3 regions of the Neobacillus sp. GCM10027624 genome follow, and region 1 is predicted to be linked to each of the others. Evidence: riboswitches for the same ligand, from Rfam matches in the RefSeq annotation. Region 1 holds a riboswitch; each other region holds the start of a gene.
The links. A riboswitch is a leader RNA that binds a small molecule or an ion and turns the genes downstream of it on or off. The one in region 1 is predicted to bind cobalamin.

Region 1 (3,261 bases):
TGTAAAGTGCAAGGCCGATTAATATCAATAACAACCCTGCTACCAAAATGTTTACTGAATTTGTTGCTGTATCCGGTAGGTGGTGCCCCTGATTGTTTCTGTTCGCAACACTTTTTGTTTGCTCTACTGCAGTTGCAGCTTTTTCGGTTTCTTTGTTAACCGTTTTAGTTTTTTGCGGCATTAATTGTAAATGATATATTGACCCTTTTCCTTGGGTATACAGCTTATAAGCAACAACGGCCTGAAAACCTTGAACAGTGGAATAGGCATCTGTTGCATCCCCTTTTTTCCAGCCGAAACCGCCATCTTTATTTTGGAATGACAATAAATATTGCATCAGACTGTTTTGGTCTGTAGAAAAAAGAGTCCCGGTTGGATCAATTCCCAATGAAGATAAGGCAATCACCACTTGGGATGCGGATGTACTATTATCGATTTTAGCGTCTTTAAATTCTTTTGATAAATAATTCACAGCCGAATTAATTTTTTCTTTTACAATTTTATCTGATTTGTAGGGAGCAAGAGCATTCAATACCATCCCAGTTGAATCTACATCACTTGTTGGGCTTTCATCCCATGCCCAACCGCCATCTTTGTTTTGTTTTTGGAGTAAAAGGTTGACAAGCTTTTCCCTTGTCCACTTTGCTGAAGTTGGGATTTTAAATTGATTGCTATCTAATGAAAGGAGTGCAAACGCAACACCATTTAATCCTTGTTTTGTAACATTACCATTATAGACTGCCTGAACAAGATTATAGCCCTCTACATTCGTTGGGTCTCCACCGGCCGCTAAGATTCCGAGAACATATCTTTCTGTATCGGTAATCCTTCGAAAGTTACCTTTTTCTTCCTTTACCGTTTTTTTTACTTTATCTAAATAAGTTGAAGGGATTGTTTTTCCTGCTTGTTTAAGGGCAATTGCTTCCCATTCGTTTATTTCATGTTTTTGAATATATTCACTAACCGAACCAACAGCTTTTTGGATCGTTGCATTCGAAACTGTACCAACTACTGGATTCTTTTCACCTGTAGCAGGTTTGTCTGTCGGAGCGGTATCTCCCTGATCCCCGCCATTTGTTGGGGTCTCCCATGACTCTAACTGAAAGCTGATTTGATCTCCTGCTTTAAGTTGATAGGATTCAGCACCAACTGAAGCCATCTGACCATTCACATAAAATGCCCAGTAATAAGGGTCTTCTGCCTTCAAGCCATTGATAGAAACAATCATTTTACCCCAATCTGTATCCTTTAAACCAACCTTATCAGCTCCCAAAGCCACTTGCAGCAACTGTAATGCTGTTGGTTGTCCAATAATTGAAACAGCTTTAAGGTCGTTTACTGTTTTTTTCTGATTATCTACTACTTTAAGAGCTACATTATTTGATGGTTTATTCCAGTCTGTGTATCGGAAACTTAGTTTGTCTCCATCATGTACTACATATGAACTTGCACCAACCTGTGCATTTACTCCATTCACATAAAAAGCCCAATAATTTGTTCCCTCTGCCTTTAACCCATTAATTCCTGTAATCATATCACCGAAATCATAATGGGTATATTCAACATTCTTTTCACCAACGACCTTTTCTAAAACTTGTGCTGCCGTTTCTTTTTCATCGTATGTAACGGTTTGTTCTGCCAATAATGGGTTTGTCTCATCCGTACCAATGACGGTAATGCTTCCTTGGTTTCCGGCTGCTGCAGCCATTACTGGTGTTTGAAAGTTTACTGTGAATAAGGCAATTACCAGAAGTATCGCCATCCACAAATTTTTACGTTTGCCAAACATGTTTGTCTCTCCCTTTCTAGTTAGCTAAATCCCCATAAAAAAATCCCCCTATTTGAGGAGGAGAGTATATAGATGATGTTAAGTTTAAACGCAAGGAGACGTTTTAACGCTTAACACTCTCCTATCCGCGTAGGTTCCGGTGTTGTATAAACAGGCAGGTTTCCTGACTCATGGTCATCGCTTCCTACGCCTTCCCATCCATTGACAGTGACATTTTATAGGTTGCTCCCATATACAGTGGCGGGACCGCGTTGGTTTTACACCAAACTTCCCTTTTAAGCTAAACTTTTTAATAATTTTAGCACCTGTTTTTTTCTATTTTTTTATGATAAATCTATTATTATATATTTTTTATCATTTGTATATATTTTTGAAATGACAGAGTAACATTCCCTTTGTTTAAATTAAATGAAAAAGGCAAACGAGTGTGTTTGCCTTTTTTGATTATTATTGTTCAATTGTTCTGCAAAGGTTGGCCATTTCGATTGCTGCTGAAGCTGCATCCCATCCCTTGTTTCCTGCCTTTGTTCCGGCACGTTCAATCGCCTGTTCAATTGAATCGGTTGTCAATACACCAAAAATAACTGGAATCCCTGTTTTTAAATTGAGAGCAGAAACACCCTTTGCCACTTCGTTACACACATAATCAAAATGTGGAGTAGAACCACGAATAACAGTTCCTAGTGTGATAACAGCATCGTATTTTTTGCTTTCCGCCATTTTTTGCGCAATTAACGTGATTTCAAATGCACCTGGCACCCAGGCAACATCCACGTCTGTTTCACTGACACCATGTCTTTTCAAGGCATCCTGTGCTCCGCCCAATAATTTACTTGTAATGAACTCATTAAAACGGCCTACTACGATTCCTACCTTTAATCCTGATCCAACTAAATTACCTTCAAAAATATGTCCCATGCTGCTTCCTCCATTTGTTTCCTATTTTTTTCTTTCTTAATAATGTAAAAGATGCCCCAATTTGTCGTGCTTTGTTCGAAGGTAGTTCGCATTCTCTTTTCTCATTTCCATTTGTAGCGGAACACGCTCGACAACCTCAAGGTCATATCCTTTTAAACCTTTAATTTTTCTAGGGTTATTAGTTAATAAACGCATTTGTTTAACCCCAAGGTCCCTCAATATTTGTGCGCCAATCCCGTATTCTCTGAGATCCGCTCCAAAACCAAGCTTTTCATTTGCCTCAACGGTATCGTATCCCTCTTCTTGAAGCTTATACGCTCTTAGTTTATTTAATAAACCAATGCCGCGGCCTTCCTGACGCATGTATAACAGGATTCCGTTACCTTCCTTGTCAATTTGGCTCAACGCCGCATGAAGCTGAGGACCACAATCACATCGGTAAGAACCAAAAACATCCCCCGTTAAACACTCGGAATGAACTCTGACAAGAATCGGTTTTTCAGGATCGATTTCCCCTTTTACTAATGCAACATGCTCTTTATTATCAACAAGAT
Region 2 (3,261 bases), on a different contig from region 1:
TTCAGCTTCTTTTTGTAAACGCTGATGCGGTTTTAAGGGCTGAATAGCCTGATTTAATGTATATTTCCGTTGATAACCGCGCGGGGTAACCATTAAGTCATCATAGAAAAAAGTAGAAGAGTTTCCAATGATCACAGTGGTTAACATCCCAATTTCATGGTCAAGCATGTCTTGTAAATTGGTCATTACAATATTTTGACTGTCTCGGTACGCACTTTTCACTAATCCTACCGGGGTTTCCGGCAAGCGATATTTTAATAGAATCCTTTGCGCTTCAACGATTTGTCTTGTTCTTCTCCCGCTTTTTGGATTGTAAAGAGCGATTACAAAATCCGCTTGTGCAGCTGCTTCAATTCTTTTCTCAATTAATTTCCACGGTGTTAAATGGTCACTTAAACTAATGGTGCAAGCATCATGCATGATTGGAGCTCCTAGTAAAGCCGCACAGGAGTTAATGGCGGAAATTCCTGGTATGACTTCGACTTCCACCCCTGAATCCTTTTTCCACCCTTTTTCAATCAATACTTCATAAACGAGTCCTGCCATTCCATAAACACCGGCATCACCACTCGAAATCACGGCTACTTTCTTTCCCTGTTCTGCTTGTTTGAGCGCTTCTTGAGCCCTGCTTACTTCTTCTGTCATTCCCGTACTAATAAGTTGTTGCCCTGTTAATAACCCCTTGATTAAATCCACATATGTTTTATATCCAATGATGATATCGCTTTCTTGTATTGCTTCTCGTGCTCGTTCGGTTATATGTTTGTAATCTCCCGGGCCAAAACCGATAACCAACAATTTCCCTTTCATCCTGATCTTCCTCCTTTCCATAATTCAAGACCTAGAAATCGTTCAATCTAATTCATGACACTGTCTTTTTTACAGGCTTTACGATTCCTTCAATGCATTCTGAATTCTCCGGTTGTTTAAATCCTTCCCCATCAAATTGATAAATGATATGATCTTGCATTAAGGCTCCACCTAATAGATGTTGCTTAACAATTCTACTGCCTACTTCCGGTGTAACATCCTTGTACCAGGTTCCATCCGGATAAACAACGGCAACTGGAGCATCCTTGCATCTACCATTGCATCTTGTTCTTGTTGTATGTATGAATGCGTCCAAATCCAGATTGCTAATCTCGTTGCGAATGGCCACTGTTGCTTCCTCCCCCCCTTTTCTCATGCAGCTGCTGCCGTTACAAATAAGTACATGGTGTTTCGTTCCATTTAAATTCCAGGTCGTCATAAAACACTCTCCCTTTGATTTTTAAGACAAAAAAGCACCCCTATGAATATAGGGGTGCAGATTAAATACACACAATAAAGTATAATGTTGGTATTTTTCAGCACTACTACCTATATTCCCGTAGGTTTCATGAAGCAAATAGGACAAGGCAGGTCTCCTGACTCAGGTTCATCATTTCATTACGTCTTCCCGAAAAAACTTCAGTGACATTTGCAATGAAACTCCTCATAACAGTGGCGGGTACCGTGACGGATTCTAACCGTACTTCCCTTTTAAGCGCTGTTTTAGCGCACCTTTTCCTATTACTATTCAATTTTTATAAAAAACTTTTTCCCTTTATTTCACAAAAGAGGTTGTAATAAAAAAGATATTAATTTTTATTTTGATTGTTTAAGGACATTTTTTATAATAGACTATCAATCACCCTATATCAAGTTTTCCAAGGATTTTTTTAGCAAAATTTTCTCAAAATAGATATATTATCCTAAAAAAACATCAATAAATTTCCGATGATTATAATTGGATGGATAAATTTTCACAAAAAAAACAAAAAAGTTTTATGGAATAGAAGAATTATTTTGGAGGTTTTTTTTCATGAGTTTCTATGAAAATAAGTCTTTCGATTTGCAGCATAGCGGAAAGTACGTGAAGAAAAGTTTCGTGTGGAGTCGAATTTTTTGAAAATCTTTCATAATAGTAGTGTACATGTCTGGCTATATCGATTCTTGCTTCATAATCAAAATGGTAAAAATCAACAATCGGAGCATGTAAACCTTCTCCTAACGGGATTAGCGTCCCCACAACAACTTCCCCATTTTCAGGAGGGATTGCAAGCGGGTCACACACAAGTACATCAATTGTTTTTTCTGTTAAAATATCAACTACAACAAAGAAACGATCATTATATTTATAGCCAACATAATAGAATTTAGGGATTGCCTTCCAATATTCCCTTAACCATGATTCAATCACAGGTCCCCTATCCAACCCTCGATCCTTTTCAGCTAAATATTCAGCAATGCAGCTTTCACTATAATTGTAGTTGGCATCATACACAATTCGCCACCAAAATAAATTATGCAGCAAAATATCTTTTTTCTCTTCCCTCGTTTTAAGTTCTTCTACATATTCCTCTAAAAAGGGAGCAACCTCATGAAAATAGGCATCTAGCGTAAAGTCCATAAAATCGCTAAAGGTATCCAACATCTTTTCCCTTAACTCCTCAGAAACAGGATAATCCGGCCGAAAACTTTTTGTATTTGTTCCTGACTGTGCAAACTCAATAATCTTCTCCACAGTTTTCATCTCCATCATGTAAACCAATCCTTTCAATAAAATAGATCTTTTAAATCCACGCTAAAACCATCTAAAAATTTCGATGTAACTGTTCCGCGCTCCGTTTTCAAATCGTGCTGGTCATACATACCTTCACTATTAAGAGAATAAACCGTTACAGAATTCAGCATTGGATTAACAATCCAATACTCTTTGACACCGTAATTCATGTAAATATTTAATTTGGTAATTAAATCATGGGATTGATTAGAGGGGCTTAATATTTCGACAAGGAGGTTGGGAACTCCAATATAGCGTGCTTCTGTAAAACCACTTTTATCACATATAACACTGAGATCTGGGATAACAATGTTCGTTCCTTCCACCCCTTCCTTATTTAATTCGATATCAAATGGGGCATGAAATACCTCACAAGGCTTCCCTTCCAAGAAATGATCCAATTTGATAAGAAGTTTTCTTGATAATCGTTGATGTTTTGTCGTAGGGGAAGGTGACATATAGACAAATCTGTCAATATATTCTAAAATTCCCTCTGAATTTTCTCGAATTTTAAAATAATCCTCTACAGGTATAGAATCATTCCGATATAGGGTCATGATTTACCACTCCTTTTACTTTTCTAGCAAAGATGGTTTGCCGTCCCTCTTGTTCATTTTCCTCAAATAAAAGCACTTTCCAGCCTCGAAATTCTTCTAGCAGCTCTTGAGGCTCTAGTT
Region 3 (3,261 bases), on a different contig from region 1:
ACCTTGGACAATTCCCGAATATTAAATATATTGGGCCATCCGATGGAGGATTTGCAAAGTATTCGGTGGATTTGACGCAATAAGAGAGATCTTTAAAATAAAAAAGTGCAAACTTCTAGAAGTTTGCACTTTTTTATTAAGATTCCATTAGGCTTGATACAGAAACGCTTTGCTTTTGATTAGGCTGATCTAAAGGATGAATAGTAGCAGTGCCATTTTGTTGGTCAACATGCTCGATATAAATCCGAGTTCCGTTATACATAACATTTGCCATCGTAGTTGAATTGGCAATATCTTGAGCTCTTTGTGCGTCCATCAATCGAACCTCCTTTTCCTTTAACAGTATCCGCCTAATCACAAAGTATATACGCCTATTTATGTAGGTGTGTGGTGTTTCGACAAAATTCGAGTGGTGCCTGTCACCACCCGAATTTTGTCGAAAGCTATTTACTCCCTGACCCCGTCTTTGAAGTTTTTGTTCCAGTGTTTGTCACCGGAGTGTTCGAAGTCTTGGATGGTGCGTTCAAGGACGTCGAGGACCCATTTTTTTGTTTCGTTTACGGTGTCGTAGAAGGCTTTTTCTGCGATTCCGGAGGTTTTGATTCCGGCTAAGGCGTTTGAGGAACTCAGACGGCGATGTTCATCTGCTTTTTTGTCGAACTCGTCAAGGACATGCTGTACGAACTTACCGAGGTCTTTGTGTTCCTGTGTAATCCGCTGCTGGATTTCCCGCAATCTCTTGTCCATATTTATTTTCCTCCTTGATTCGAGAGTGATTTATTATATTAAGAAACCTGAAAAATCATGGATTAGAATCTCATTAAAAATTGCAATTTTTGGATGATTTGCATTATGATGGTAGAGTACTTGTTTAATTGAATAAGTGGGAACAGGTTCCTTGAAGCTTGGTTTCAAGGATGAAAAGGGAAGCTCGGTGCAAGTCCGACACGGTCCCGCCACTGTAAAAGGGAAATCAACGCAGTTTTTTGCCACTGATCGAGATGATTGGGAAGGTATGCGGCTGGTGATGATCCTTAAGTCAGGAGACCTGCCTGTTTCGACAACGCTGAAGACCTACGGGAAATAGGGAGGTGTTAGATTGGCTGCTGCTGATAACAGGGCGACGTATGTCGCTATCGATATTAGGCATTTCTAACTTTCTATTGGAACGTTAGAGATGCCTTTTTTTATTTTTAAAAAATAGCTTTCTGGGGTTGAAGACAAAAATGGCCCACTGATCTGGGGAATGTGTCTCCGAAAAGGTCGATAGGCGACAGAAATAGGTGCGAGGCGAGTCAAAATGTCGGCTATAAGTAACGCTGCGCGAACACTATGTTATTTTTCAAAAAGAGTAGGAGGAATTAAGATGAAAAGCAGTAATCTAGGGTACCCGCGCATTGGGGAAAAACGTGAATGGAAAAAGGCTTTAGAAGGATTTTGGACCGGGAAATTAGGAGAATCAGAGTTTCTTAAGCAAATAGAAGAAATTCGCCTCCACCACCTGCAAAAGCAAAAAAATCTAGGAATCGAGTGGATTCCTGTCGGGGATTTTACTTTTTATGATCATATGCTAGACCTAGCCGTAATGTTTGGCTGCGTGCCGAAAAGGTATAGTTATGAAGGTCAAGGGCCCGTTCCACTTTCAACCTATTTTGCAATGGCCCGCGGCAGTGAAAAAGCGGTCGCCTGTGAAATGACAAAATGGTTTAACACGAATTACCATTACATTGTTCCGGAGCTCGGGGAAGTTATACCTACCTTAACCGAAAATAGGCCGCTGCAAGCCTACCGGGAAGCTCGGGACAAACTTGGAATTCATGGAAAGTCAGTCCTAGTCGGACCTTACACGTTCTTAAAGCTATCAAAGGGATATGAGCCGAAACAATTGCCTGCACTTATTTTACAGATTGTCCCGTTGTACGCACAAATTTTACAAGAGCTGGCGGAAGAGGGGGTAGAATGGGTACAGCTAGATGAACCAATTTTGGTTACCTCTATCACAAAAGATGAAATGAAAACTGTTGCTTATATTTACAAACAACTGCAGGAAGCTGCGCCACAGCTGCGGATTATGCTGCAAACCTATTTTGATGCGGTTGAATGGTATCAGGACGTTATCGATTTACCGGTTGCGGGGATTGGACTGGATTTTGTCCATGGTTTGGAAAGGAATCTGCAGGCCCTCGCTACGTTTGGATTTCCAAAGGATAAAGTCCTTGCTGCTGGGGTGATTGATGGTCGAAATATTTGGCGTGCACATCTTTCTGAAAAAAGAAATTTAGTTGATGCGATCAAAAAGATTGTCCCTCAGGAACGATTATGGTTGCAGCCTTCGTCGAGCTTATTGCATGTGCCAGTTACGATTCAGCATGAAGGGAAGTTAGACCCAGTTATAAAAGAGGCTTTAGCTTTTGCGGATGAAAAGTTATTGGAAGTACACTGTCTGGTTGAAAGTGTTCGTGACGGTATTAAAGGTGAGGCGTTCGCGTTAAGCGAAGGGGCACTCAAACGTTTGAACCAATCCCCAGCAAGAAACTGTGAGGAAGTTCAGGAAGAGGTGTCGCGCGTCTGGTCTCAGCAGGTTGAGCGGGCTGCTACCTTTGAAGAACGTCGCGAAAAACAAAAGTGTTGGAAGCTGCCGCTGCTGCCGACTACGACAATTGGAAGCTTTCCGCAAACTTTGGAAGTACGTCAAGCACGGAGAAAATGGCGCAAGGGAGAATGGTCGACGGAACAATATGATTCGTATATTCAAGCGGAGATGGGGAAATGGATTGGAATCCAAGAAGAAATGGGCTTGGATGTACTCGTTCATGGCGAATTCGAGCGCACGGATATGGTTGAGTTTTTTGGAGAAAAATTAGGCGGATTTACGTTCACGGAAAACGGATGGGTTCAATCCTATGGCTCGCGTTGTGTGAAGCCGCCCGTGATTTACGGTGATGTGGAGTTTTTGCAACCGATGACGGTTAAAGAAAGTGTGTATGCCCAGTCGCTTACGGAAAAACCAGTCAAGGGCATGATTACAGGGCCTGTCACGATTCTGAATTGGTCGTTTGTTCGCGACGATCTGCAGCGCTCAGAGGTTGCTTTTCAAATTGCTCTTGCGCTGAGAAAAGAAGTGGAAGCCCTTGAGACGGCAGGGATTAACATGATTCAGGTGGATGAACCGGCACTTCGCGAGGGGCTGCCACTGAAGAAATCTGCTTGGGAACACTATTTAGAATGGGCGGTAAAAGCTTTCCGGGTAACGACCTCGAC

Region 2: another riboswitch for cobalamin. It lies ahead of ACFQZ9_RS27715 ((2Fe-2S) ferredoxin domain-containing protein); the one in region 1 lies ahead of ACFQZ9_RS09440 (DUF4430 domain-containing protein).
Region 3: another riboswitch for cobalamin. It lies ahead of metE (5-methyltetrahydropteroyltriglutamate--homocysteine S-methyltransferase); the one in region 1 lies ahead of ACFQZ9_RS09440 (DUF4430 domain-containing protein).

Annotation. Positions count from the first base shown of each region.
Region 1 is NZ_JBHTHD010000003.1:880,832-884,092, reverse strand. It holds gene ACFQZ9_RS09440 (DUF4430 domain-containing protein) at 1-1,789, opposite strand, end outside; cobalamin riboswitch at 1,926-2,113, opposite strand; gene ribH (6,7-dimethyl-8-ribityllumazine synthase) at 2,237-2,707, opposite strand; gene ACFQZ9_RS09430 (bifunctional 3,4-dihydroxy-2-butanone-4-phosphate synthase/GTP cyclohydrolase II) at 2,744-3,261, opposite strand, start outside.
Region 2 is NZ_JBHTHD010000023.1:156,209-159,469, forward strand. It holds gene cobJ (precorrin-3B C(17)-methyltransferase) at 1-810, opposite strand, end outside; gene ACFQZ9_RS27715 ((2Fe-2S) ferredoxin domain-containing protein) at 863-1,249, opposite strand; cobalamin riboswitch at 1,380-1,561, opposite strand; gene ACFQZ9_RS27720 (hypothetical protein) at 1,823-2,545, opposite strand; gene ACFQZ9_RS27725 (Uma2 family endonuclease) at 2,578-3,141, opposite strand; gene ACFQZ9_RS27730 (class I SAM-dependent methyltransferase) at 3,122-3,261, opposite strand, start outside.
Region 3 is NZ_JBHTHD010000010.1:68,317-71,577, forward strand. It holds gene ACFQZ9_RS14775 (bifunctional 2',3'-cyclic-nucleotide 2'-phosphodiesterase/3'-nucleotidase) at 1-83, shown strand, start outside; gene ACFQZ9_RS14780 (small acid-soluble spore protein H) at 137-316, opposite strand; gene ACFQZ9_RS14785 (hypothetical protein) at 448-747, opposite strand; cobalamin riboswitch at 875-1,070, shown strand; gene metE (5-methyltetrahydropteroyltriglutamate--homocysteine S-methyltransferase) at 1,367-3,261, shown strand, end outside.